DNA from 4 places in the Pseudomonas sp. P4_D7 genome. Region 4 is predicted to be linked to each of the others. Evidence: predicted binding sites of a transcription regulator. Region 4 holds the regulator's gene; each other region holds the start of a gene.
The links. The regulator FliA, encoded in region 4, starts transcription of late flagellar genes. The targets are predictions, from matches to a motif close to CTAAAGTTTNNNNNNNNNNNGCCGNTAA.
Positions count from the first base shown of each region.

Region 1: the regulator FliA is predicted to act here: its motif matches at 3,027-3,054, upstream of AC1DVF_RS07610 (methyl-accepting chemotaxis protein).
Region 2: the regulator FliA is predicted to act here: its motif matches at 3,128-3,155, upstream of AC1DVF_RS14065 (methyl-accepting chemotaxis protein).
Region 3: the regulator FliA is predicted to act here: its motif matches at 3,798-3,825, upstream of AC1DVF_RS12935 (flagellar protein MotY).

Region 1 covers NZ_JBFUIR010000007.1:128,046-134,125, reverse strand. Annotated here, with positions in the region: gene AC1DVF_RS07625 (putative bifunctional diguanylate cyclase/phosphodiesterase) at 1-394, shown strand, start outside; gene AC1DVF_RS07620 (NorM family multidrug efflux MATE transporter) at 503-1,897, opposite strand; gene AC1DVF_RS07615 (LysR substrate-binding domain-containing protein) at 2,056-2,976, shown strand; gene AC1DVF_RS07610 (methyl-accepting chemotaxis protein) at 3,161-5,137, shown strand; gene AC1DVF_RS07605 (aldose 1-epimerase family protein) at 5,357-6,080, shown strand, end outside.
Region 2 covers NZ_JBFUIR010000018.1:62,771-68,850, forward strand. Annotated here, with positions in the region: gene AC1DVF_RS14045 (2-hydroxyacid dehydrogenase) at 1-118, shown strand, start outside; gene AC1DVF_RS14050 (class I SAM-dependent methyltransferase) at 151-1,149, shown strand; yybP-ykoY riboswitch at 1,189-1,313, shown strand; gene AC1DVF_RS14055 (TMEM165/GDT1 family protein) at 1,401-1,985, shown strand; gene AC1DVF_RS14060 (M48 family metallopeptidase) at 2,110-2,928, opposite strand; gene AC1DVF_RS14065 (methyl-accepting chemotaxis protein) at 3,191-5,332, shown strand; gene AC1DVF_RS14070 (SOS response-associated peptidase) at 5,553-6,080, opposite strand, start outside.
Region 3 covers NZ_JBFUIR010000016.1:80,290-86,369, reverse strand. Annotated here, with positions in the region: gene bfr (bacterioferritin) at 122-595, opposite strand; gene AC1DVF_RS12955 (bacterioferritin-associated ferredoxin) at 797-1,015, opposite strand; gene AC1DVF_RS12950 (peroxiredoxin) at 1,330-1,932, shown strand; gene rnt (ribonuclease T) at 2,011-2,688, opposite strand; gene pyrC (dihydroorotase) at 2,685-3,731, opposite strand; gene AC1DVF_RS12935 (flagellar protein MotY) at 3,892-4,800, shown strand; gene AC1DVF_RS12930 (argininosuccinate synthase) at 4,930-6,080, shown strand, end outside.
Region 4 covers NZ_JBFUIR010000043.1:1,041-7,120, forward strand. Annotated here, with positions in the region: gene flhA (flagellar biosynthesis protein FlhA) at 1-1,850, shown strand, start outside; gene flhF (flagellar biosynthesis protein FlhF) at 1,862-3,202, shown strand; gene fleN (flagellar synthesis regulator FleN) at 3,319-4,149, shown strand; gene fliA (RNA polymerase sigma factor FliA) at 4,146-4,886, shown strand; gene AC1DVF_RS22705 (chemotaxis response regulator CheY) at 5,054-5,425, shown strand; gene AC1DVF_RS22710 (protein phosphatase CheZ) at 5,444-6,080, shown strand, end outside.

The DNA of each region.
Region 1 (6,080 bases), on a different contig from region 4:
CCGTAGCGATCTGGTCAAGCAGACCATGGACGCTCTCGGCCGTCTCGGTGTGCGCTTCTCGCTGGATGACTTTGGCACCGGGTTCTCGTCGTTCGTGCACCTCAACAGCCTGCCGATCACCTTGTTGAAGATCGACAAAAGCTTTGTCGGCGGCATGGAGCAGCGCGAAGAGAATCGCAAACTGGTGCACGCGATGATCAATCTCGCGCACAACCTGCATCTGGAAGTGGTGGCGGAGGGGGTGGAAACCCCTGAACAGCTAGAACTGTTGCGCGGGTTTGGTTGCGATCAGGTGCAGGGTTATCTGATCAGCCGGCCGTTGCCGTTGGCGGAGTTGGTTGAATATCTAACCTTCGGCTCAAGCCAACAGTCAGCCCTCGAAATCGTGAGCTGAACGCATAACCCTGTGGGAGCGAGCTTGCTCGCGAAGGCTGCGACACATTCAATACACATGTGTCAGGTACACCGCTTTCGCGAGCAAGCTCGCTCCCACAGGGGAACTTCATTCAGGTTGAGGGATGTTGAAGCCCCGAGATTGCGGCTCCAGCCGAATCATCCGCTTCATCTTCCATTCAAACGCCAGCGTCAAACTCACCGCCGCACACGCCAGGCCCAGCGCCAATCCCCACCAGACACCCGTCGGCCCCCAGTTCAAATGGAACGCCATCCACCATGCCGCCGGTGCGCCAATCAGCCAATAGCAAGCGAGCCCGACCAGAAACGTGGTCTTTGCATCCTTGAGGCCACGAATGCAGCCCATGGCAATCGTCTGCGTGCCGTCGAACAGCTCGAACCACGCCGCCACTGCCAGCAGGCTCACCGCTAGGCGAATCACCTCGGCAAACGCCGGATCATTGTGATCGAGGAACAACCCGACCAACTGGTTCGGCAACAGCCAGAACACCATGGCGAAACCCAGCATCACCACGGCGCCGAAGACGATCCCGACCCGTCCGGACATCCGCGCATCACTCAGTTGCCCGGCGCCGTAATGCTGGCCGACGCGCATGGTGATCGCGTACGACATCCCCGCCGGCACCATGAACGCCACCGAGACAATTTGCAGGGCAATCTGGTGCGCGCCCAATTGCGTGCTGCCCATGGTGCCCATGCACAGCGCCGCGAAGGCGAACAAACCGACTTCCACCGCGTAGGTGCCGCCGATTGGCAGGCCGAGGCGCCACAGCTCTTTCAGGTACTGTCGGTTGGGTCGCGACAAGCCTTCGCGCAATGGATAAGCGTCATAGGCCGGATGCCGGCGAATATGCCAGGCCAGCGCCAACGCCATGCAATTGGCGACAATCGCTGTGACCAGGCCGATGCCCGTCAGGCCCATTTTCGGCAGACCGAACATGCCGGTGATCAGCGCGTAATTGAGCAGGAAATTCGCCACCGTGCCGGCCAGGCTGATGACCATCACCGGTGTCGCCCGGCCGATTGCACTGGTGAAACCGCGCAGGGCCATGAAACTGAGGTAGCCGGGCAGGGCGAAGGGCAGGGCAATCAGGAATTGCCCGGCCGCGTTGACGTTGGTTTCGGTCTGGCCGAACAGCAGCAACACCGGTTTCAGGTTCCACAGCAGCAACCCGGCGCCCAGCGCCATCAGCCACGCCAGCCACAACCCGGCCTGGGTCAGACGCGCAGCGCCAATGATGTCGCCGGCGCCCTTGCGAATCGCCACCAATGTGCCGACCGCTGCAATCACGCCGATGCAGAAAATCGACACGAACGAGTAAGTCGCCGCACCGAGACCGCCGCCCGCGAGCGCTTCAGGACTCAGGCGCGCCATCATCAACGTGTCAGTCAGCACCATCAACATGTGCGCCAACTGTGAAGCAATCAACGGCCCTGCCAGCCGCAGAATGGCCCAGAGTTCGGTACGCACAGGATGCTGCATGGTCATCACCACTCAATTTCAGAGGGAACAGGAGACCGTCGATTCTCGGCGCTTGGCGGGCTTTGCACAAAGGGATAAAAAGGATGGGTGGCATGATTAAAACTCATCCTAGGTAAACGGTTTAAGATTGGCTTTATCCCGCTATCGGAGCTTTCTGCATGTCTCGTCGTCTTCCTCCCTTGTATGCCCTGCGCGCATTTGAAGCGGCGGCGCGACATAGTTCGTTCACCCGGGCTGCCGAGGAATTGTCGATCACCCAGAGTGCGGTAAGTCGGCATATTCGGACCCTCGAAGATCACTTCGCCTGTCGGCTGTTTCATCGCAGCGGGCGCAATCTGCAACTGACCGAAGCGGCGCGGTTGCTGCTGCCCGGGATCCGCGAAGGCTTCAGTGCGCTGGAGCGGGCCTGCAATACCTTGCGTGCCGAGGACGACATTTTGCGCATGAAAGCGCCCTCGACCCTGACCATGCGCTGGTTGCTCGCGCGCCTGAGTCGCTTCCGCCATTTGCAGCCTGGCAACGAAGTGCAACTGACCAGTGCGTGGATGGACGTCGATTCGGTGGATTTCAACGATGAGCCTTTCGACTGCGCTGTTTTGTTGAGTGACGGGCATTTTCCGCCGGATTGGGAGGCGAGTTTATTGTTTCCCGAAGAGCTGATTCCGGTGGGGGCGCCGAACCTGCTGAATGATCAGCCGTGGGATCTGGCTCGACTGGCTTGCACCGAATTACTTCACCCGACACCGGACCGTCGCGATTGGCGCAGTTGGCTGGAACACATGGGGCTGTCCGATCAGGTGTCACTCAAGGGTGGGCAAGTGTTCGATACCCTCGAATTGGGCATGATCGCGGCGGCGCGCGGGTACGGTGTGTCGATGGGCGACCTGTTAATGGTCGCCGAAGATGTGGCGCAGGGAAGGCTGAGCCTGCCGTGGCCAACCGCGGTCGCCAGCGGCTTGAATTACTACCTTGTGTGGCCAAAGACCCGCCCGGGAGGTGAACGTTTGCGCCGTCTCAGCGACTTTCTGCAAAGCGAAGTCCGCGCCATGGAGTTGCCGGCGGTCGTGCGCTTGAGCTGAAACGTTAGAGCCGCCACAATGCCGGCCTTGTGCCATAACCTTGTTTTCCGCTCAAGTATTTGGATCCACCGCCGAATACGTGCTTGTGGAACCGTCGTGCCGGTATCCACGATTCACCCCCACAACCAGAAAAATTTCCGAGTCGAGATCAAGGAGGATCCCGTGGCTCGGCCAGGAGCTGTCCATGTCTCAACCTCGCGCTCGGATCGCCTCGCAGCTGGGCCTCGCGCTCGCTGTAATACTGGCGATAGTTATCAGTGGCAGTACGGTGTTCGCCTTGCGTTCGCTGGACTCCGCCAACCTCGCCACTCGTGAAGAGCATCTGGCCAGTGAGGCGCGGCTGCTGGCCGACCAACTGAGCACCTTCCACGGCACGCTGCGTGAAAGCACCCAGCGCCTGAGCGGGCTGTTCGAGAAGCGCTTTAGCGCAGGTCTGAGCATTCACCCGAGTGAGCCGGTGAATGTTGCCGGCACCCAGACCCCGGGTCTGCATCTGGGCAGCGAAGTGCTGAACAACAACTTCAAGGAAGTCGACGAGTTCAAGCAGATGACCGCCGGCGTCGCCACACTGTTCGTGCGCAGCGGCGAAGACTTCATCCGCGTCAGCACTTCGCTGACCAAACAGGATGGCACCCGTGCCATCGGCACCTTGCTCGATCACGCGCACCCGGCCTACGCGAAGTTGATGGCGGGGCAGGGTTACGTCGGTCGCGCCTTGCTGTTCGATCGCTCCTACATGACCCAATACACCCCGGTGCGCGATGGCAGCGGCAAGGTGATTGCGGTGCTGTTCGTCGGCTTCGATTACACCGACGCGCAGAACATCCAGTTCGATAACCTCAAGCGCTTCCGCATTGGCCAGAGCGGTTCGCTGGCGTTGCTCGACGAGCAAAACAAATGGCTGGTCGCGCCGGCGGGGGTGCAGGCGCTGGATCAAGCCGTTCCGGTGATCAAAGGTTTGGCTGCAAAGCCGGGCAAGGGTGAGTTCTGGAGCGACACCTCGGAAGATTTCTACAGCATTGCCGTGCCGTTCGATGGCGGACCATGGTCGGTCGTGGCGAGCATGCCGAAAGCCGAGATCCGCGCGGTGACCTGGAGCGTGGGTACGCAACTGGCCATTGGCAGTCTGTTGGCGATGCTGCTGGCGGTCGGATCTGTGGTCTGGCTGCTGCGCAGCAAACTGGCGCCTCTGGGGGATCTGGTGCGTCAGGCCGAGGCCTTGGGCGCCGGTGATCTGAGCGTTCGCCTGAACGTATCGAGCAACGATGAAATCGGTCAGTTGTCGCGCGCGTTCAACCAGATGAGCCAGGCGCTGTCGACCATGGTCGAGCACATCCGCCGCTCTTCGGAAGAGGTCAATAGCCGTGCCCAGGCCCTGTCCGGTTTGTCCGGTGGTGCGTATGAAGGCATGGAGCAACAATCTGGCGAAATCACCAGCATGGCCGGCGCGGTGGAAGAGTTCAGTGCGACCTCGCTGAACATCGCCGACAACATGGGCGCGACCCAGCGTCTGGCGCAGGAAAATGCCCAGCAAACGCAGATTGGCCGCAGCTCGATGGAAGAAGCGTCGTCCTCGCTGGAGCAAATCGCTGGCGCCCTGAATAGCACTGCGACGGTGATCAACACCCTTGGCCAGCGCTCGCAGGAGATCGGCGGCATCGTGGGTGTGATTACTTCGATTGCCGAACAGACTAACTTGCTGGCGCTCAACGCCGCGATTGAAGCGGCACGTGCCGGTGAACAAGGTCGCGGCTTCGCCGTGGTAGCCGATGAAGTGCGCAGCCTGGCCTCGCGTACTCGTCAGGCGACGGATGAAATTTCCAGCATGATCCACAGCATCCAGCAGGAAACCGGTAACGCGATCAGCACCATGGAGCAGGGCAATGTGCTGATGCAGGAAGGTTTGTCGCGCAACGCCAACGTGGCGTCGGCGCTGGCGCGAATCGATGAACAGAGCCGTTCGGCGGGACAGCAGTTTGCGGCGATTACCACGGCCACTCAGGAGCAGAGCAGCACCGCGACGTTGTTGAGCAGCAATTTGCAGAGCATTGCGCTGGCCAACAGTGAGCAGCGTGAGGTTGTGTCGAACCTGGCGGTGACGGCTAAAGAGCTGGAGAAACTGGCGGCGGATTTGCGTTCCGAGGTTGATCGCTTCCGTTGATACAGCCTTGATATAGCTTTCGCGAGCAAGCTCGCTCCCACATTTTCCGGGGTAGCTCACAAATTGTGTGAACACCCGAAAACCTTGTGGGAGCGAGCTTGCTCGCGAATGCATCCATGCCAATTCTTGATAAATCACACGATCGCAAGCTCCGCTACACTTGCTGAAACGTTTCCGCAGCGCTATAAAAATGGCACAACTCCAATAAAGGCTGCTGCCATGACCCCGCTCAAACTCGCCGTCGCCCTCGGCGCATTCTCTGCTGCTTCCCACGCCATGGCTTGGGATTACGTCCTTCTCGATACCAACAAGCCCGCGCAAAACTGGACCATCACCAGTGAGCAGCTCGGCGTGAAAACCGCCAAACCCTTCTCCGTGAGCCTGCGTACCTTGCACGGTGGGCGGCAAGAAGGCGTCAGCATCGTCGATATCGATAACGGCGCGATGAAACTCTCGGTGGTGCCCACCCGAGGCATGAACGTCTTGCAGGCTTCTGTCGGCAACGTGCGGATGGGTTGGGATTCGCCGGTCAAGGACGTGGTTAACCCGGCCTTTATCGAGCTCAACGGGCGTGGTGGCCTGGGTTGGCTGGAGGGCTTCAATGAACTGGTCGCCCGCTGCGGTTATGAGTGGGTCGGCCATCCCGGCATCGACAATGGCGAACTGCTGACCTTGCACGGCCGCGCCGCCAACATCCCGGCCAGCACCGTCACCCTGCACATTGACGAAAAACCGCCCTATGCCATCAGTCTGCGCGGCGAGCTGAAAGAGCAAGCCTTCAAGAAAGTCGATTTCTCGGTGGTCACGGAACTGGTCACCGAACCTGGCAGCGTGCGCTTTGCACTCAACGATACGCTGACCAACAACGGCGACTATCCAAAGGAATACCAGGCGCTGTACCACAGCAATTTCAGCACGCCGTTCCTCGAGCAAGGCGCGCGTT
Region 2 (6,080 bases), on a different contig from region 4:
GATCGTTACGCCACACAACGCCTGGGGCAGCCGCGAGGCACGCCAGCGCATCGTCGGCCAATTGACCGAAAACGCTCAGGCGTTCTTCAGCGGTAAGGCGCTGCGGGTCGTCAGTTGATAAACTGCGGCACTTTTTTTTGAGGAGCAGTTATGGATCCGCGCAGTGAAGTACTGCTTCGTCAGCCCGAGTTGTTTCAAGGTTCGTTGTTGTTGGCCGGTTTGCCCGCCGATGATTTGCTCGGACGCCTGCCCAACGCATTCGGCTGGTGCTGGCATGCCGGCGACCAGGCCGCACTGGATGCCCGTTTCGAAGGGCGCAGCCATTTCGGCGTGAACATTCCAGAGCTCGAGTTCGACAGCGCCGTGGTGTTCCTGCCCAAGTCCAAAGACCTGACCGATTACATCCTCAATGCCGTGGCCTCGCGTCTGGCCGGGCGTGAAGTATTTCTGGTCGGGGAAAAGCGCAGCGGCATCGAAGGCGCATCCAAGCAGCTCAACCCGTTCGGCAAGCCGCGCAAACTCGACAGCGCGCGGCACTGCCAGCTCTGGCAAGTCACCGTGGCCAACGCGCCTGAAGCCAAGTCTCTGGAAAGCCTGGCGCAGACCTATGAATTGCCTTTGGCCGAGGGTCCGCTGAAAGTTATCAGCCTGCCGGGCGTGTTCAGCCACGGTCGCCTGGATCGCGGCAGTGCCCTGCTGCTGGAGCATCTGGACAAACTGCCGAGCGGCCATCTGCTCGACTTCGGCTGCGGTGCCGGGGTTCTGGGCGCTGCGGTCAAGCGTCGCTACCCGCACAATCAGGTGACCCTGCTCGATGTCGATGCCTTCGCCGCCGCCAGCAGCCGCCTGACATTGGCGGCCAACGGTCTGGAAGCTGAAGTGCTGACTGGCGACGGTATCGATGCCGCGCCGATGGGTTTGAGTGCGATTCTGAGCAATCCACCGTTCCATGTCGGCGTGCACACCGATTATTTCGCAACCGAGAACTTACTGCGAAAAGCGGCCAAACATCTGAAAAATGGCGGCGAACTGCGCTTGGTGGCGAACAGCTTCCTCAAGTATCAACCGCTGATCGAAGAGCATCTGGGCGTCTGTGCAATCAAGGCCGAAGGCAATGGTTTCCGCATCTACCGGGCCAAGCGCGGCTGAAAATTTGTTCTTGCTCAATCGGATTTGCGAAGGCAGAATCCGCTCCGTCCTAGGGGAGTAGTCTCCCACGAGCGCCAAGCTCGTCCGGCATACGTCAACATACTTGATCCTCAGATCATGGCGTATGCGACCCAAGCGTCCGCAGCAGACGGATCGCAGGGTTTGACAAGACCTATGACACGCACACCTTACCCGGGGCGGGAAGGCTGTACGTGTCATAGCCGTGTCGACCCGCCCCTTAGGAAATCCTGATGCTGGACTCGTTACTCGTTCCCACCGCAATCGTTGCCTTGGCCGAAATCGGCGACAAGACGCAACTGCTCGCGCTGATTCTCGCCGCTCGCTTCCGCAAACCCTGGCCGATCATTGCCGGTATTGTCGCCGCGACCCTGGCCAACCACGCAGCAGCCGGTGCGGTCGGCGCCTGGTTTGGCAGCTTCTTCTCGAATGCCACGCTGCACTGGATTCTCGCCGCAAGCTTTACGGCCACGGCGCTGTGGACACTGGTTCCGGACAAAATGGATGACGATGAAACCAGCACCGCACGCAAGTTCGGGCCGTTCTTGACCACGCTGATTGCGTTTTTCCTCGCAGAAATGGGTGACAAGACTCAGGTCGCGACGGTGATGCTCGCCGCGCAATATCCGGAACTGTGGCTGGTGATTATCGGTACGACGGCGGGCATGTTGATTGCCAACGTGCCGGTGGTGCTGGCAGGTAATTTCGCCGCAGACAAACTGCCATTGACCTTGATCCGTCGCCTTGCGGCTTCGGCATTCATGATTCTGGCGATTGTTGCGGTGTACAAGGCGATGCAGAGCAGTGGCTGGGTTTAATCCTCAGTGAAGGATCGTTCCCACGCTCTGCGTGGGAATGCAGCCGGGGACGCTCTGCGTCCCGCTTGGAACGCGGAGCGTCCCTTGAGGCATTCCCACGCAGAGCGTGGGAACGATCACTGACTCAGGATTTAGGAGCTTTTTCGTACAACGGCATCACCTTCGGAATTGCCGCCTGCAACGAGGCAATCCGGCTGGTCGAAGCCGGGTGAGTGCTCATGAACTCCGGCGGCGAACCTTCCGATGCCTTACTCATCTTGTTCCACAAAGTGATCGCGGCGTTCGGGTTGTACCCGGCGCGTGCGGCCAGCTCCAGACCAATCAGGTCGGCTTCGTTTTCGTTGGCACGGCTGTTCGGCAGGGTCATGCCGTAGTTGGCCACGGTATCAGCCAGCGCCAGACTGTCCTGCCCCAGGCCGAGCAACGCACCCGCGCCCTGTTTGGCCATTTCAATCCCGTACGCCTTGGACATCGCTTCACGACCGTGCTCGCGCAAGGCGTGGGCAATTTCATGGCCCATGACCGCGGCGATTTCATCGTCGGTGAGTTTCAGGCTGTCGATCAGCCCGGTGTAGAAAATGATCTTGCCGCCAGGCCCGCAGTTGGCGTTGAGCTCATCGCTCTTGATCAGATTGACTTCCCACTGCCATTGCGCCGCATCCGGACGGAAGTTCGGCGCCTGGGCGATCAGACGGTTGGCAATCGCCTGAACCCGCTTGGCCTCGGGACTGGTCTTGTCCAGCACACCTTTGCTGGACGCCTCGCCGACGGTCTTCTGATACGACTGCGCATACATCTGGTCGACCTCTTGCGAGGACAGCATGCTGAACATGTACTGCTTGCGCTCCACACCCACGGCACCGCCGCTGGTGGTGTTGACCGACTGACAACCGGCCAGCAACAGCGCTGCGCTCAGTGCACTTACAACCAATGTCTTGTTCATTCAAAAGCTCCCTGAAAACCTGCGCGTATCCTAGGCGGGTAATTGTATCGACGCCAGATACAACGGACGTGTTGCAGCGACTTTCAGACGTTTCCCACCAGAGCTGTCGCAAAAAATTCACAGCGACCGCCAAGTCCCGTGCAACTGCGTCGCGCACTGATCCATTTGCGACATTGGCTTTCAATTGCACCGGCTCGCACTCATGGCCCAATGCCCGCTGCCGATACATCAGCGCAGACGTCCTCTTGCGTGCGGAGCTCCCATGAAGTTCAAGTCGATCCAGTTTTCCGTCGCCGCCCTGGCCGGCGCCATCGTCCTCAGCGTGGTCGCCGCGCTGGTGCTGTATGCGCTGTTTTCCGGCGCGCGCACGCAAGAGATGGTGCAACAGCGCACCCAGGCGCAGTTCGAGCAAGTCATCGAACAGCGCCTGACCTCGCTGGCGCAAACCCAGGTCAGCCAGATCCAGCGCGAACTCGAAGCGCCGCTGCTGATTGCCGGTGGCCTGGTGCGGGTCAACGCCCTGCTCGGTACGCCGGGCGCAGATGGTCAGCCGCGCCTCACTGTCAGTCGCGAGCAACTGATCAGCCTGATCAAAGAGAACGTCGAAAAGAACCCGAAAATTCTCGGCACCTACATCGGCTGGGAGAAAAACGCCCTCGATCACAACGACGCGGCCTATATCGGCACCAGCGTGGTCGGGATCGATGCCGCCAACGGGCGCTTCCTGCCGTGGTGGTTCCGCAACGATGACGGCACCCTTGGCCTGGACAAACTGGTCGATGTCGACGACCAGAAAGTCCTGTCTACCGGCGTGCGTGCCAGCGAGTACTACCTGTGCTCGAAAGAAAGCAAAAAATCCTGCGTGATCGATCCGGCGCCGTACAAGGTCGGCGACAAGATCGTCATGCTCGCCTCCTTTATCGAACCGATCATGCTTAACGGCGCCTTCCAGGGCATTGTCGGCGCCGACCTGTCGGTGAACTTCATTCAGGAAATGCTCCTCGGCGCCAACCAGAAGCTCTACAGCGGCGCCGGGCAAATGGCCCTGATCGGCGGCAACGGCCGGATCGTCGCCTACACCAAAGACCCGAGCAAATTCGGCGAAAAAGTCAGCGACATCCTCGACGCTGAGCAGACCGCCAACATGGCCAATCTCAAACGCGGCGAAGTGACTTACTCGGTCAACAAGGACAAGGGTCGCATCGAACTGTACCTGCCATTCGGCATCGGCCAGACCGACGCACGCTGGACACTGATGCTGCAATTGCCACTCAACGCGGTGATGGCTGATCTGCAAAAGCTACAGGCCGATCTGGATGCTCAGCGCAAATCCGACACCTTCGGCATGGCCATGGTCGGTCTGCTGATCGCCGGCCTCGGTCTGCTGGTGATCTGGCTGGTCGGCCACGGCATCGCCCGACCGCTGAAGCAAATGGTCGCGATGCTCAATGACATCGCTCAAGGTGAAGGTGATCTGACCCGACGTTTGAGCAGCGATCGCAGTGATGAACTGGGCTCGATCGCCAAGGGTTTCAATACCTTTTTGGCCAAGTTGCAGGCGATGATCACGCAGGTGGTGACGTCGGTGCAGAGCGTCAGCGATTCCTCGGAACACACCGCTGACATCGCCATTCGCACCAACATCGGCATTCAAAAACAAATGGCCGAGATTGATCAGGTCGCCACGGCGGTGCAGGAAATGACCGCCACCGCTCAGGATGTCGCGCGCAACGCTACGCAGGCTGCGCAAGCGGCCAGCCATGCCGACCAGGCGGCGAGTCAGGGCATGCAGATTGTTCGTGACACCTCGAACTCGATTGGTGTGCTGGCGGTGGAAATCGGCAAGGCCGTAGACGTGGTGCAGACGCTGGCCAAGGACAGCGAGAACATCAATGCGATTCTCACGGCGATTCGCGGGATTGCCGAGCAGACCAACCTGCTGGCGCTGAACGCGGCGATCGAGGCGGCGCGTGCCGGTGAACAGGGGCGTGGGTTTGCCGTTGTGGCCGACGAAGTACGCAATCTGGCGCAGAAAACCCAGAAAGCCACTGAAGAAATCCAGACCATGATCCAGCAACTGCAACAAGGCACCCGCGATGTGGTGCGGGTCATGGAGGACAGTCAGAACCGCACTGACGAAAGCGTGCAGCATGCGGCGAAAGCGGCTGAAGCGCTGGAAACGATCACCCAGGCGGTTTCGGTGATCAACGACATGAACACGCAGATTGCCAGTGCGGCGGAAGAGCAGAGTGCGGTGGCCGATGACATCAACCGCAATGTGATCAACATCGGGCAAGTGGCCAATGAAGTGGCGGGGGGCGCGGATGAGTCGAGTTCGGCGAGTGCCGATTTGACCAAACTGGCGGAGCAGCAGCGGCGGTTGATCAATCAGTTCAAGGTCTGAAAAGCGAAAAGCCCCTCATCGGAACGCCGCCCGCCTAACCCTCTCCCAGAGGGAGAGGGGACTGACCGAGTTGTCTCCCTTCATACATCGACCTGAAATAACCAGTCGATTATGGATTCAAAGCAGAGCGTTCAAGTCGGTGTATTACGACAATATCCCCCGGTCAGTCCCCTCTCCCTCTGGGAGAGGGCTAGGGTGAGGGGCTTTTGATCTAAATGCTTTAACCCGGAGTCAGACACTCCGGCCCATTGAGTTTCGGATCATTGATCAGATTCGCCAACACCCGCTCACGCAGCGCCGCCGGTTCACTGGCCAGCAACCCCTGCAACACATGCAACGGCGTCTCGGGATCGAGCCACGCCGCCTGCCCCGCCTCATCGAGAATCAACGGCCGGCGCTGACTCGACGCCGGCTGAGTAATCACCGCCGTACTCAACCACACCTGTTCCTGCACCGGATACGCCTCCCAGATCGCCGCGAAAAACAGCGAAGAACCCTCCCCCGGCGTCAGCCAGAACGGCCGCTTGCGCTGCGTCCCGCGCCATTCGTAAAAACCGTTGGCCGGCAGCAGGCAGCGGCGCAGACGCAAGGCTTCGCGGAACATCGGCTGCTCGGCCACGGTTTCCGCCCGGGCATGTGCCGGTGTTTTCGACAGATCGGTCAGCCACGGCGGCGTTAATCCCCAACGGGCGCGGGCCAGGCTGCGCTGGCCATCTTCACCGGCACGCAGCATCAACACCGAATCATT
Region 3 (6,080 bases), on a different contig from region 4:
TTTTGATCTTCAGCCAATAAAAAGCCCCGCCACTCGAAAGAGGGCGGGGCTTTTTAGTGGGTTCGAAAAGTTACTGCAAGTTGCCGGTGCAATCTGAAAAGATCGCAGCCTTCGGCAGCTCCTACTCTTCGCCCATCTGCGATTGCAGATAGTTCTCAAGACCGACTTTGTCGATCAGGCCCAGTTGGGTTTCCAGCCAGTCGATATGTTCTTCTTCGGATTCGAGAATGTCTTCGAGCAGTTCACGGCTGCCGAAATCGCCAACGGTTTCGCAATGGGCGATTGCGGTCTTCAGGTCAGCATGGCCGGTCTTCTCGATACGCAGGTCGCACTCCAGCATTTCCTTGGTGTGCTCGCCGATGTGCAGCTTGCCCAGGTCCTGCACGTTCGGCAGGCCTTCGAGGAACAGGATGCGCTTGATCAGCTTGTCCGCGTGTTTCATCTCGTCGATGGATTCTTTGTATTCGTGCTTGCCGAGCTTGTTCAGGCCCCAATCTTCATACATGCGTGCATGCAGGAAGTACTGATTGATCGCGACCAGCTCATTGGCAAGGATCTTGTTGAGATGCTGGATGACTGTAATGTCGCCTTTCATGATCGGAGTCCTGCCCTGTATTAGCTGTATATACGGCGGAGTTTGAGCTTCGTACTTATAAGTGTCAAACCTAAGTTATTGAATAATATATGAAAATTAATCGGAATAAGAATGTTTGTGTTCCGCGTCTGGGTGCTAAGCAGTTGATTTACAGGCATAAAAAAACCGGACATAAGTCCGGTTCTTTGAAATGGGGGGCAATCAAGCGGCGGTAAATTCTACGGGGTAGGGGATCGCAGCCTGAGCGGTTTGCAGCTTGGTCAGGGTTTCGCGAACGACTTCCTTGGCAAGGCACGCGCATTTGCCGCATTGGCTGGCGACGCCGGTGGCCTGGCGGACTTCTTTATAGCTGCAGCAACCTTCATAGATCGCATCGCGGATCTGTCCGTCGGTGACGCCAGTGCAGAGACAAACATACATAAGTGAGAACCGTCGCTGGTTGTGACTCAATTGCGATGGATCTTAATGTTAACGAGAATGATTGTCAAAGTGCTTTCGGAAGGCTTTTGCTGATTCTCAGCCGTGACTGACGAACGGTATTTGCTGGCGTTTTGCCTGGCCCCGTAAATGCAGTGCCGTTCTGCGCCTGCTTTGAAAAACCGTTAAGGACAGGCCAAATTCGCAGTGTATGATGGTCGGCCCTTGCGAAGGGGGTTCGTGTCACAGGGCTGTCGCCTGAGGGTGGCAGGCTGGCGCGGACCCTGAACTTCAAGTTTTTACACCAGGAGATATCAATGAGCGTACTCGTAGGCAAACAAGCCCCTGACTTCACCGTCCCGGCCGTACTCGGCAATGGCGAGATCGTTGACAGCTTCACCCTGTCCGCGGCCATCAAAGGCAAATACGGCCTGGTGTTCTTCTACCCACTGGACTTCACCTTCGTCTGCCCGTCCGAGCTGATCGCTCTGGACAACCGCATGGCCGACTTCAAGGCTCGCAATGTTGAAGTGATCGCTGTGTCGATCGACTCGCACTTCACTCACAACGCATGGCGCAACACCCCAGTGAACAATGGCGGCATCGGCCAGGTGAAATACACCATGGCTGCCGACATGAAGCACGACATCGCCAAGGCTTACGACGTTGAATCCGAAGGCGGCGTGGCTTTCCGTGGCGCGTTCCTGATCGACGACAAAGGCGTTGTCCGTTCGCAGATCATCAACGACCTGCCGCTGGGCCGTAACATGGAAGAGCTGATCCGTCTGGTCGACGCTCTGCAATTCCACGAAGAGCACGGCGAAGTCTGCCCTGCCAACTGGAAAAAAGGCGACAAAGGCATGAACGCTTCGCCAGAAGGCGTTGCGGCTTACCTGACCGAGAACGCTGCAGCCCTGTAAGGCGCAACGTCGAGGTACAAAAAAACCGGCCCACGTGGCCGGTTTTTTTATGCGCGGGATTCACCCGACAACCCTCAATCAGTCGTCGAAGTCTTCCCAGCCGCCCATCTGCTTCCAGCGATTGACGATGCCGCAGAACAGCTCAGCGGTTTTCTCGGTGTCGTATCGCGCCGAGTGCGCCTCACGACCGTCGAAATCGATGTCGGCGGCCTGGCAGGCTTTCGCCAGCACGGTTTGACCGTATGCCAGACCAGCCAACGTCGCAGTGTCGAAGCTGGAGAATGGGTGGAATGGGTTGCGTTTCATGTCCAGACGCGCAACGGCTGCGTTCAGGAAGCCAAGGTCGAAGCTGCTGTTGTGCCCGACCAGAATCGCACGCTTGCAGCCATTGGCCTTCAGCGCCTTGCGAATGCCACGGAAGATGTCGGTCAGCGCGGTTTCTTCGCTGACCGCCATGCGCAGTGGATGGTCCAGCTTGATTCCGGTGAACTCCAGCGCCGCTGCTTCGATGTTGGCGCCTTCGAACGGCTCAACGCGGAAGAAGTAGGTGTGATCCGGGTATACAAAACCCTTTTCATCCATGGCGATGGTGGTCGCAGCAATCTCCAGCAACGCATCGGTGGCCGAGTTGAAGCCGCCGGTTTCTACGTCAACAACAACCGGCAGGTAGCCGCGAAAGCGTGCTGCCATCGGGTGACGGGAACCGCCACCACCACTTTGACCGTCCAGTTCGTCGTCGAAATGGTCTTCACTCACGCGTGTTCCTCCAGCAGGCGCCAGCGCAGTTTTTCACCGGCGCGCAGCGGGATAACGGTCAGCTCGCCAAACGGCAGGCTGGTCGGGGCGGTCCATTCTTCACGAACCAGGGTGATGCGATCGGTGTTCGCCGGCAGGCCGTAGAAACGCGGGCCGTTGAGGCTGGCGAAGGCTTCGAGTTTGTCCAGCGCATTACGCTGTTCGAAGGCTTCGGCGTACATCTCGATGGCGGCGTACGCGGTGTAGCAGCCGGCACAGCCGCAAGCGGCTTCCTTGGCGTGCTGGGCGTGCGGCGCCGAGTCGGTGCCGAGGAAGAACTTCGCGCTGCCACTGGTGGCGGCGTCGAGCAGGGCTTCCTGGTGCGTATTGCGCTTGAGGATCGGCAGGCAATAGAAGTGCGGCCGAATCCCGCCCACCAGCATGTGGTTGCGGTTGTACAGCAGGTGATGCGCGGTGATGGTCGCGCCTACGTTGGCCGAAGCCTCGTTGACGAACTGCACGGCGTCACCGGTGGTGATGTGTTCAAACACCACTTTCAGCGTCGGGAAGCGCTCGACCACGCGGCGCATGTGCTCGTCGATGAAGATCTTTTCGCGGTCGAACACATCGACGTCGCCACGGGTGACTTCACCGTGGATCAGCAACGGCATGCCGACTTCGGCCATGGCTTCCAGTGCCGGGAAGATCTTGTCGATGCTGGTTACCCCGGAATCGGAGTTTGTGGTCGCGCCGGCCGGGTACAGCTTGGCTGCGTGCACAAAACCACTCGCCTTGGCTTCACGAATTTCTTCGGGCTGGGTGCGGTCGGTGAGGTACAGCACCATCAGCGGTTCGAAGCGACTGCCGGCCGGGCGGGCAGCGAGAATCCGCTGGCGATAGCCGTCGGCTTCAGCGGCGTTGCGCACCGGTGGTACCAGGTTGGGCATGATGATGGCGCGGCCAAAAGTGCGCGCAACATCGGCAACGGTATTGGTCAACACGGCACCATCGCGAAGATGAATGTGCCAGTCGTCGGGACGCAGCAGGGTCAGGCGGTCGGACATGAGGGGATTCCAGGCGGGTCAAACTGAGGCGAATGCTACCGGAAAAGACTCTTGCAGGCACTCGCTATCAAGTTTTGCCGGAACCTTCCGATATCCCGTAGGTATGCCGTAAACATAGTGTGAATCGGTCTTTGTGTTTCAGAAGCCAATGGAGCCTCCCGTGCGCCAGCGTTATTTAGCCTTGCTCAGTGTGTTTGCCAGCCTTCCGGCGATGGCGCTCACGTACCAGACCCGTCTGGAGAACATTGAGTGGACGGTCGCCGGCGACAAGTTCGAATGTCGTCTGACCCAACCGATCACTGATTTCGGCTCGGGTGAGTTCGTGCGCAAGGCCGGCGAGCAGGCGATATTTCGTCTGAACGCCTACAACGCCATGCTCGGCGGCGGCTCTGCAACGTTGCTGGCAGCGGCTGCGCCTTGGCAGCCGGGCCGTGGTGACATCAATCTGGGTTCTGTAAGGCTCGGCAGCGGCAACGTCTTGTTCAGCAGTTCGCAGTCCCAGGCCGGCGGTTTGATCAGCGGCCTGCTGGACGGGCGCAGCCCGGTCGTACGGCGCGCTTCAGGCGATGGCCGTGTCTCTGAAGTACGCCTGTTGCCGGTCAAGTTCAGCAAAGCCTTCAACGATTACCAGACATGTGTGGCGAAATTGCTGCCGCAGAATTTCGACCAGATCAAACAGTCGCAGATCGGCTTCCCCGGCGAAGGCGTTGACCTGGATCCTGCCGCTAAAGCCAAGCTGCAAGTGATGCTCGAATACATGAAAGCCGATCCGACGGTCAATCACATCGAACTCGACGGCCATTCCGACAACAGCGGTAATCGCCTGACCAACCGTGAACTGTCGCGCCGCCGCGCGCTGGCGGTGGTCGACTTCTTCAAGGCCAACGGCATTCAGGAATCGCAGATCACCGTGCGTTTCCATGGCGAGCAATATCCCATTGTGCCGAACACCAACGCGGCCAATCGCGCGAAGAACCGTCGGGTCAATGTCAAACTGGCGCGCGTGGCGCCGGTCGCGGCTCCGGCACCGCAAGCGAGCACGCCAGCCAATACTGCGGCGACTTCCTGACCCTCCGGTCATCGTCGCGCTCTCGACAGATTCTGTCGCTTTGTCGTCTTAAGCTGTCGCGCCTCTGTAAATTATCGCGTTTGGGCGGTAGACTCCTCGGCTTTCCGTAGAACCCCGTGGAGTGATGGCATGGCGGACGTAAACAAGGTCGTTCTGGCGTATTCCGGCGGCCTGGACACTTCGGTGATCCTCAAGTGGCTGCAGGATACTTATAACTGTGAAGTGGTGACCTTCACCGCTGATCTCGGTCAAGGCGAAGAGGTCGAGCCGGCCCGCGCCAAGGCTCAGGCCATGGGCGTCAAAGAAATCTACATCGACGACCTGCGCGAAGAGTTCGTGCGTGATTTCGTGTTCCCGATGTTCCGCGCCAACACCGTTTACGAAGGCGAGTACCTGCTGGGTACTTCCATCGCACGTCCGCTGATCGCCAAACGTCTGATCGAAATCGCCAACGAAACCGGCGCTGACGCCATTTCCCATGGCGCCACCGGCAAGGGTAACGACCAGGTGCGTTTCGAACTGGGTGCCTACGCGCTCAAGCCAGGCGTGAAAGTGATCGCGCCTTGGCGTGAGTGGGACCTGCTGTCCCGCGAGAAGCTGATGGACTACGCCGAGAAGCACGCGATCCCGATCGAGCGTCACGGCAAGAAGAAGTCCCCGTACTCGATGGACGCCAACCTGCTGCACATCTCCTATGAAGGCGGCGTGCTGGAAGACACCTGGACCGAGCACGAAGAAGACATGTGGAAATGGACCGTCTCCCCGGAGAACGCTCCTGACAAAGCGCAATACCTGGAACTGACCTACCGCAACGGCGACATCGTTGCACTGGACGGCGTCGAAATGACTCCGGCCACCGTGCTGGCGACGCTGAACAAGATCGGTGGCGCTCACGGTATCGGCCGTCTCGACATTGTCGAAAACCGTTACGTCGGCATGAAGTCCCGTGGCTGCTACGAAACCCCGGGCGGCACTATCATGCTGCGCGCTCACCGCGCCATCGAATCGATCACCCTGGACCGCGAAGTCGCTCACCTCAAAGACGAGCTGATGCCGAAATACGCCAGCCTGATCTACACCGGTTACTGGTGGAGCCCAGAGCGTCTGATGCTGCAGCAGATGATCGACGCTTCGCAGGTCAACGTGAACGGCGTTGTGCGCCTGAAGTTGTACAAAGGCAACGTGATCGTTACCGGCCGCAAGTCCGACGATTCGCTGTTCGATTCCAACATCGCGACCTTCGAAGAAGACGGCGGTGCTTACAACCAGGCTGATGCCGC
Region 4 (6,080 bases):
GGGTGGTGATGCTCCACGGTCAGGACGGCCACGCCGCTGCCGGTAAGGTGATTCAGGCCTTCGGTGAGGTGGTGATCGGCGGTAACTACGTGGTCGGTATCGTGGTCTTCGCGATCTTGATGATCATCAACTTCGTCGTGGTGACCAAGGGTGCCGGACGGATTTCCGAGGTGAGCGCGCGCTTTACTCTCGATGCGATGCCCGGCAAACAAATGGCGATCGACGCCGACCTCAACGCCGGTCTGATCGACCAGAACCAGGCCAAGATGCGCCGTCAGGAAGTCGCCCAAGAGGCCGAGTTCTACGGTTCGATGGACGGTGCCAGCAAATTCGTCCGTGGTGACGCCATTGCCGGCCTGCTGATTCTGTTCATCAACCTCATCGGCGGTATGGCCGTCGGTATCTTCCAGCACAACATGAGCTTCGGCGATGCCGGCAAGGTTTACGCCTTGTTGACCATCGGTGACGGTTTGGTGGCGCAATTGCCATCACTGTTGTTATCAACAGCGGCGGCGATCATGGTGACCCGTGCTTCCGGTTCGGAAGACATGGGCAAGCAGATCAATCGCCAGATGTTCGCCTCGCCCAAAGCGCTGGCGGTGGCCGCCGGTCTGATGGCGGTCATGGGCCTGGTGCCGGGCATGCCGCATTTCTCGTTCCTGAGCATGGCTGCGCTGGCCGCTGGCGGCGCGTACCTGTTCTGGAAAAAGCAGAACGTCGCTAAAGTCGTGGCGTTGGAAGAGGTCAAGCGCCAGCAGGATTTGCTGCCGTCGCCGGCCCGCGCCATGGAAACCAAAGAGCTGGGCTGGGACGACGTGACGCCGATCGACATGATCGGTCTGGAAGTCGGTTATCGCCTGATTCCGCTGGTGGATCGCAACCAGGGCGGGCAATTGCTGGCGCGGATCAAGGGCGTGCGCAAGAAGCTCTCGCAGGATCTGGGCTTCCTGATGCCGACCGTGCACATTCGCGACAACCTCGACCTGGCGCCAAGCGCCTATCGCCTGACTCTGATGGGCGTGATCCTCGCCGAAGCCGAGATCTATCCAGATCGCGAACTGGCGATCAACCCGGGCCAGGTCTACGGCACGCTCAACGGTATCAACGCCAAAGATCCGGCTTTCGGCCTGGAAGCGGTGTGGATCGAAATCAGCCAGCGTGCCCAGGCACAATCGCTCGGTTACACGGTGGTCGACGCCAGCACCGTGGTCGCGACCCACTTGAACCAGATTCTGTACAAGCACTCCAGTGAGCTGATCGGCCACGAAGAAGTGCAGCAACTCATGCAATTGCTGGCCAAAAGCTCGCCGAAACTGGCAGAAGAGCTGGTGCCGGGTGTGGTCACGTTGTCGCAGTTGCTCAAAGTGCTGCAAGCGCTGCTCGCCGAACACGTGCCGGTGCGCGATATCCGCAGCATTGCCGAAGCCATCGCCAACAACGCCGCGAAGAGTCAAGATACCGCCGCGCTGGTGGCTGCTGTGCGGGTCGGCGTATCTCGCGCCATCGTCCAAAGCATTGTAGGCACTGAGTCGGAGCTGCCTGTGATCACCTTGGAACCAAGGTTGGAACAAATATTGCTCAATAGTCTGCAGAAGGCAGGACAAGGCTCGGAAGAGGGCGTTCTGCTGGAGCCAAGCATGGCCGAGAAGCTGCAGCGTTCGCTCATCGAAGCGGCGCAGCGTCAGGAAATGCAAGGGCAGCCGGTGATCCTTTTGGTCGCCGGCCCGATCCGCGCGATGCTCTCGCGCTTTGGCCGCCTCGCCGTCCCTGGACTGCATGTGCTGGCCTACCAGGAAATACCGGACAACAAGCAAGTGACCATCGTTGCGACAGTAGGGCCCAACGGCTGAGGTAGTGGTTTATGCAAGTTAAGCGTTTCTTTGCCGCCGATATGCGTCAGGCCATGAAGCTGGTTCGTGATGAGCTGGGCGCTGATGCTGCCATCATTGGCAACCGCCGCATTGCCGGCGGTGTCGAGTTGACGGCGGCACTGGATTACAAATTGTCGGCGCTGGCGCCACGGGTTCCGAACATGGAGCTCGAGGACGAACTGCGCAAGACCCAGTCGCGCATCGTCACCGCTCAGGCCGAGTTGAGCCTGCGTGGCGAAGCCGATGGCAATAGCAATCGCCAGATTTTCGCCGGGCTGCCATTGACCGCCGGCCTGCCGCTGACCGCCGCTGAACCGCTGAGCGAGCCGACTTACGCCGCTCCGGCGCGTCCGGCCCCGGCACCTGCGCAGTCCTCCGGTGGTATCGATCCGCGTGCACTGGATTCGATGCGCTTTGAATTGAACAGCCTGCGCGAGCTGATGGAAGTTCAGCTCGGCACCCTGGCCTGGAATCAGCTGCAAGGCAGCCGTCCGGCGCAAGCCAATCTGTATCGCCGTCTGCAACGTATCGGCCTGTCCGGCCCGTTGTCGCGCGATCTGCTGGCGATGATCACTGATATCGAAGAACCGCGTCAGGCTTGGCGCATGCTGCTCGCGCATCTGGCCCGGATGATTGCCGTACCGGAAGTCGAGCCACTGGAAGAGGGCGGTATCATTGCCATGGTCGGTCCTGCCGGCATGGGCAAGACCACTACACTCGCCAAGCTGGCCGCGCGTTATGTACTGAAATACGGCGCGCAGAATGTCGCGCTGGTGAGCATGGACAGTTTCCGTATCGGCGCTCAGGAACAACTGAAGACGCTGGGCCGCATTCTCAATGTGCCAGTGACCCATGTCGATCCGGGCCAATCGCTGGTGCAAGCGCTGGATCCACTGCTGCGCAAACGCGTGGTATTGATCGATACTGCCGGCCTGCAAGCCAGCGATCCGGCCCTGCGCATGCAGCTGGAAAGTCTGGCCGGGCGTGGCATTCGTTCAAAAAATTATCTGGTCTTGGCAACCACCAGCCAGAAACAGGTTCTAACCGCCGCTTATCACAGTTACAAGCGTTGCGGGCTTGCCGGCTGCATCCTGACTAAACTGGATGAAACGGCCAGCCTTGGCGAAGTGTTGAGCCTGGCGATCAGTCATGAATTGCCGGTCGCGTACCTGACCGATGGCCCACGGATTCCGGATGATTTGCATCTGCCGCGCCGTCATCAACTGGTCAGCCGCGCCGTCAGCGTGCAAATGCAGGAAGAACCCAGCGAAGAAGCCATGGCTGACATGTTCGCTGATATCTATCACAGCCCGACCAAGCAGGTAGGCTGAGGTATTCATGAACAGTTTTTGTACCTACATCGATGGTCTGCCATGCATTGTTCCGGTTGTGAACGCGCAGCCAGTAATGTGGCCTCCGTCTATGCAAGACAAGGTAAAGAAATAACATGGGCAGCATGCATCCCGTACAGGTGATCGCGGTGACCGGCGGCAAAGGTGGCGTCGGCAAGACTAACGTGTCAGTGAACTTGTCGCTGGCGCTGGCAGAGCTTGGCCGTCGGGTCATGCTGCTGGACGCCGACCTGGGTCTGGCGAACGTTGACGTATTGTTGGGGCTGACCCCTAAACGCACGCTGGCCGACGTCATCGAAGGCCGGTGCGAGCTGCGCGACGTGCTGTTGCAAGGCCCTGGTGGCATTCGCATCGTGCCGGCGGCGTCCGGCACCCAGAGCATGGTGCACCTGAGCCCGGCGCAACATGCCGGCCTGATTCAGGCGTTCAGCGACATCGGCGACAATCTCGATGTACTGGTGATCGACACCGCTGCGGGTATTGGTGACTCGGTAGTCAGTTTTGTTCGCGCCGCGCAAGAAGTGTTGCTGGTGGTCTGCGATGAGCCGACCTCGATCACTGACGCCTACGCGCTGATCAAACTGCTCAACCGCGATTACGGCATGAACCGCTTCCGCGTCCTCGCCAACATGGCGCAGAGCCCGCAGGAAGGGCGCAACCTGTTCGCCAAGTTGACCAAGGTCACGGATCGCTTCCTTGACGTGGCCCTACAATACGTCGGCGCCGTGCCTTACGACGAAAGCGTGCGTAAAGCGGTGCAGAAGCAGCGCGCGGTGTACGAAGCCTTTCCGCGTTCCAAGTGCGCGCTGGCGTTCAAGGCGATCGCGCAGAAGGTCGACACCTGGCCGCTGCCCGCCAACCCGCGTGGCCACCTTGAGTTTTTCGTCGAGCGCCTCGTGCAGCAAACGGCAGGGCCCGTGCTATGACCGCAAGCGGTATGAACTACTACAAGAAGTCGGCACGTGACGCGCAGTACGAGTTGATCGAGCGTTACGCGCCACTGGTCAAACGCATTGCCTACCACTTGCTGGCGCGCTTGCCGGCGAGTGTGCAGGTCGAAGACCTGATCCAGGCCGGGATGATCGGCCTGCTTGAAGTCTCGACCAAATACGACGCCAGCAAAGGCGCCAGTTTCGAAACGTACGCGGGCATACGAATCCGCGGCGCGATGCTCGACGAAGTGCGCAAAGGGGACTGGGCGCCACGCTCGGTTCACCGCAATACCCGTATGGTCAGCGACGCGATTCGCTCAATTGAAGCTAAAACCGGCCGTGATGCTAAAGATCACGAGGTTGCGGCCGAACTCCAATTGAGTCTCGACGATTACTACGGGATTTTGAATGACACCTTGGGCAGTCGCCTGTTCAGTTTCGACGACCTGTTGCAGGACGGCGAACACGAAGGGCTGCACGAGGATGGCGCGAGTGCTCATATGGAGCCGTCACGCGATCTGGAAGATGAACGTTTCCAGGCAGCGTTGGCGGACGCGATTGCCAATTTGCCGGAGCGTGAGCGACTGGTGTTGGCGCTGTACTACGACGAAGAGCTGAACCTCAAGGAGATCGGTGAAGTCCTTGGCGTCAGTGAATCGCGGGTCAGCCAGTTACACAGCCAGTGCGCGGCCCGTTTGCGGGGGCGTTTGGGGGAGTGGCGAGCGCGCTGAAGGCAGTGTGGGGACACTGCGAACGAGGCTGGTGCGGTGATGAACGGCACCGGTCTTGCTCTGTTGTGCTCCAGACAGTCTTCGAGTGCTACGCCGGAATGATTGAAATGGCGCGTCCAGGTGCTGGGCGCGTTTAAGACTGCTTGGAGGTCGAATTGGACAAGAACATGAAAATCCTCATCGTTGATGACTTCTCAACGATGCGGCGGATCATCAAGAACCTGCTGCGTGATCTGGGGTTCACCAACACTGTCGAGGCGGATGATGGCGTGACTGCCATTCCAGTGCTCAACAGCGGAAGCATCGACTTTCTGGTAACGGACTGGAACATGCCGGGCATGACCGGTATCGACCTGCTGCGTCACGTGCGTGCCGATGAAAAGCTCAAGCACTTGCCAGTGCTGATGGTGACTGCAGAAGCCAAGCGCGAGCAGATCATTGAAGCCGCTCAGGCTGGTGTAAACGGCTACGTAGTCAAACCTTTCACGGCTCAGGCGTTGAAAGACAAAATCGAGAAGATTTTCGAACGCATCGGCTGATGAACGCGCGGGGGAGCTATGGAGCATAACGAATCTTCACAGGGCGATTTCGAGTCGACCCTGAAAAAACACGCGGTCGAACTGGTCGAAAGCCTTGAAAAAGGCAGGTTCGGCGACGCTGTGCAACTGATCCATGAGCTCAATCAGACCCGTGACCGTGGCCTGTACCAGGAAGTCGGCAAGCTCACACGTGAACTGCACAGTGCGATCGTCAACTTCCAGATCGATCCGAACATGCCGCAGGCCGAGGAAGTGTCGCAAATCACCGACGCCACCGAACGCCTGGGCTATGTGGTCAAGCTGACAGAAGCCGCGGCCAACCGCACCATGGATCTGGTGGAAAGCGCCACGCCGGTGGTCAACAGTCTGGCTGATGAAGCGCAGACCTTGAGCGCCGATTGGGGTCGCTTCATGCGTCGCGAGGTCGGGGCTGAAGAGTTCCGCGAGCTGGCGCGCCGGGTCGACGGTTTTCTGTCACGCAGCAGCACGGACAACCGTGCGGTGTCGAGCAATCTCAACGACATCCTGCTGGCCCAGGATTACCAGGACCTGACCGGTCAGGTGATCAAGCGTGTGACCCAACTGGTCACCGAAGTCGAAAGCAATTTGCTCAAACTCGTGCTCATGGCCAGTCAGGTCGACCGCTTTGCGGGCA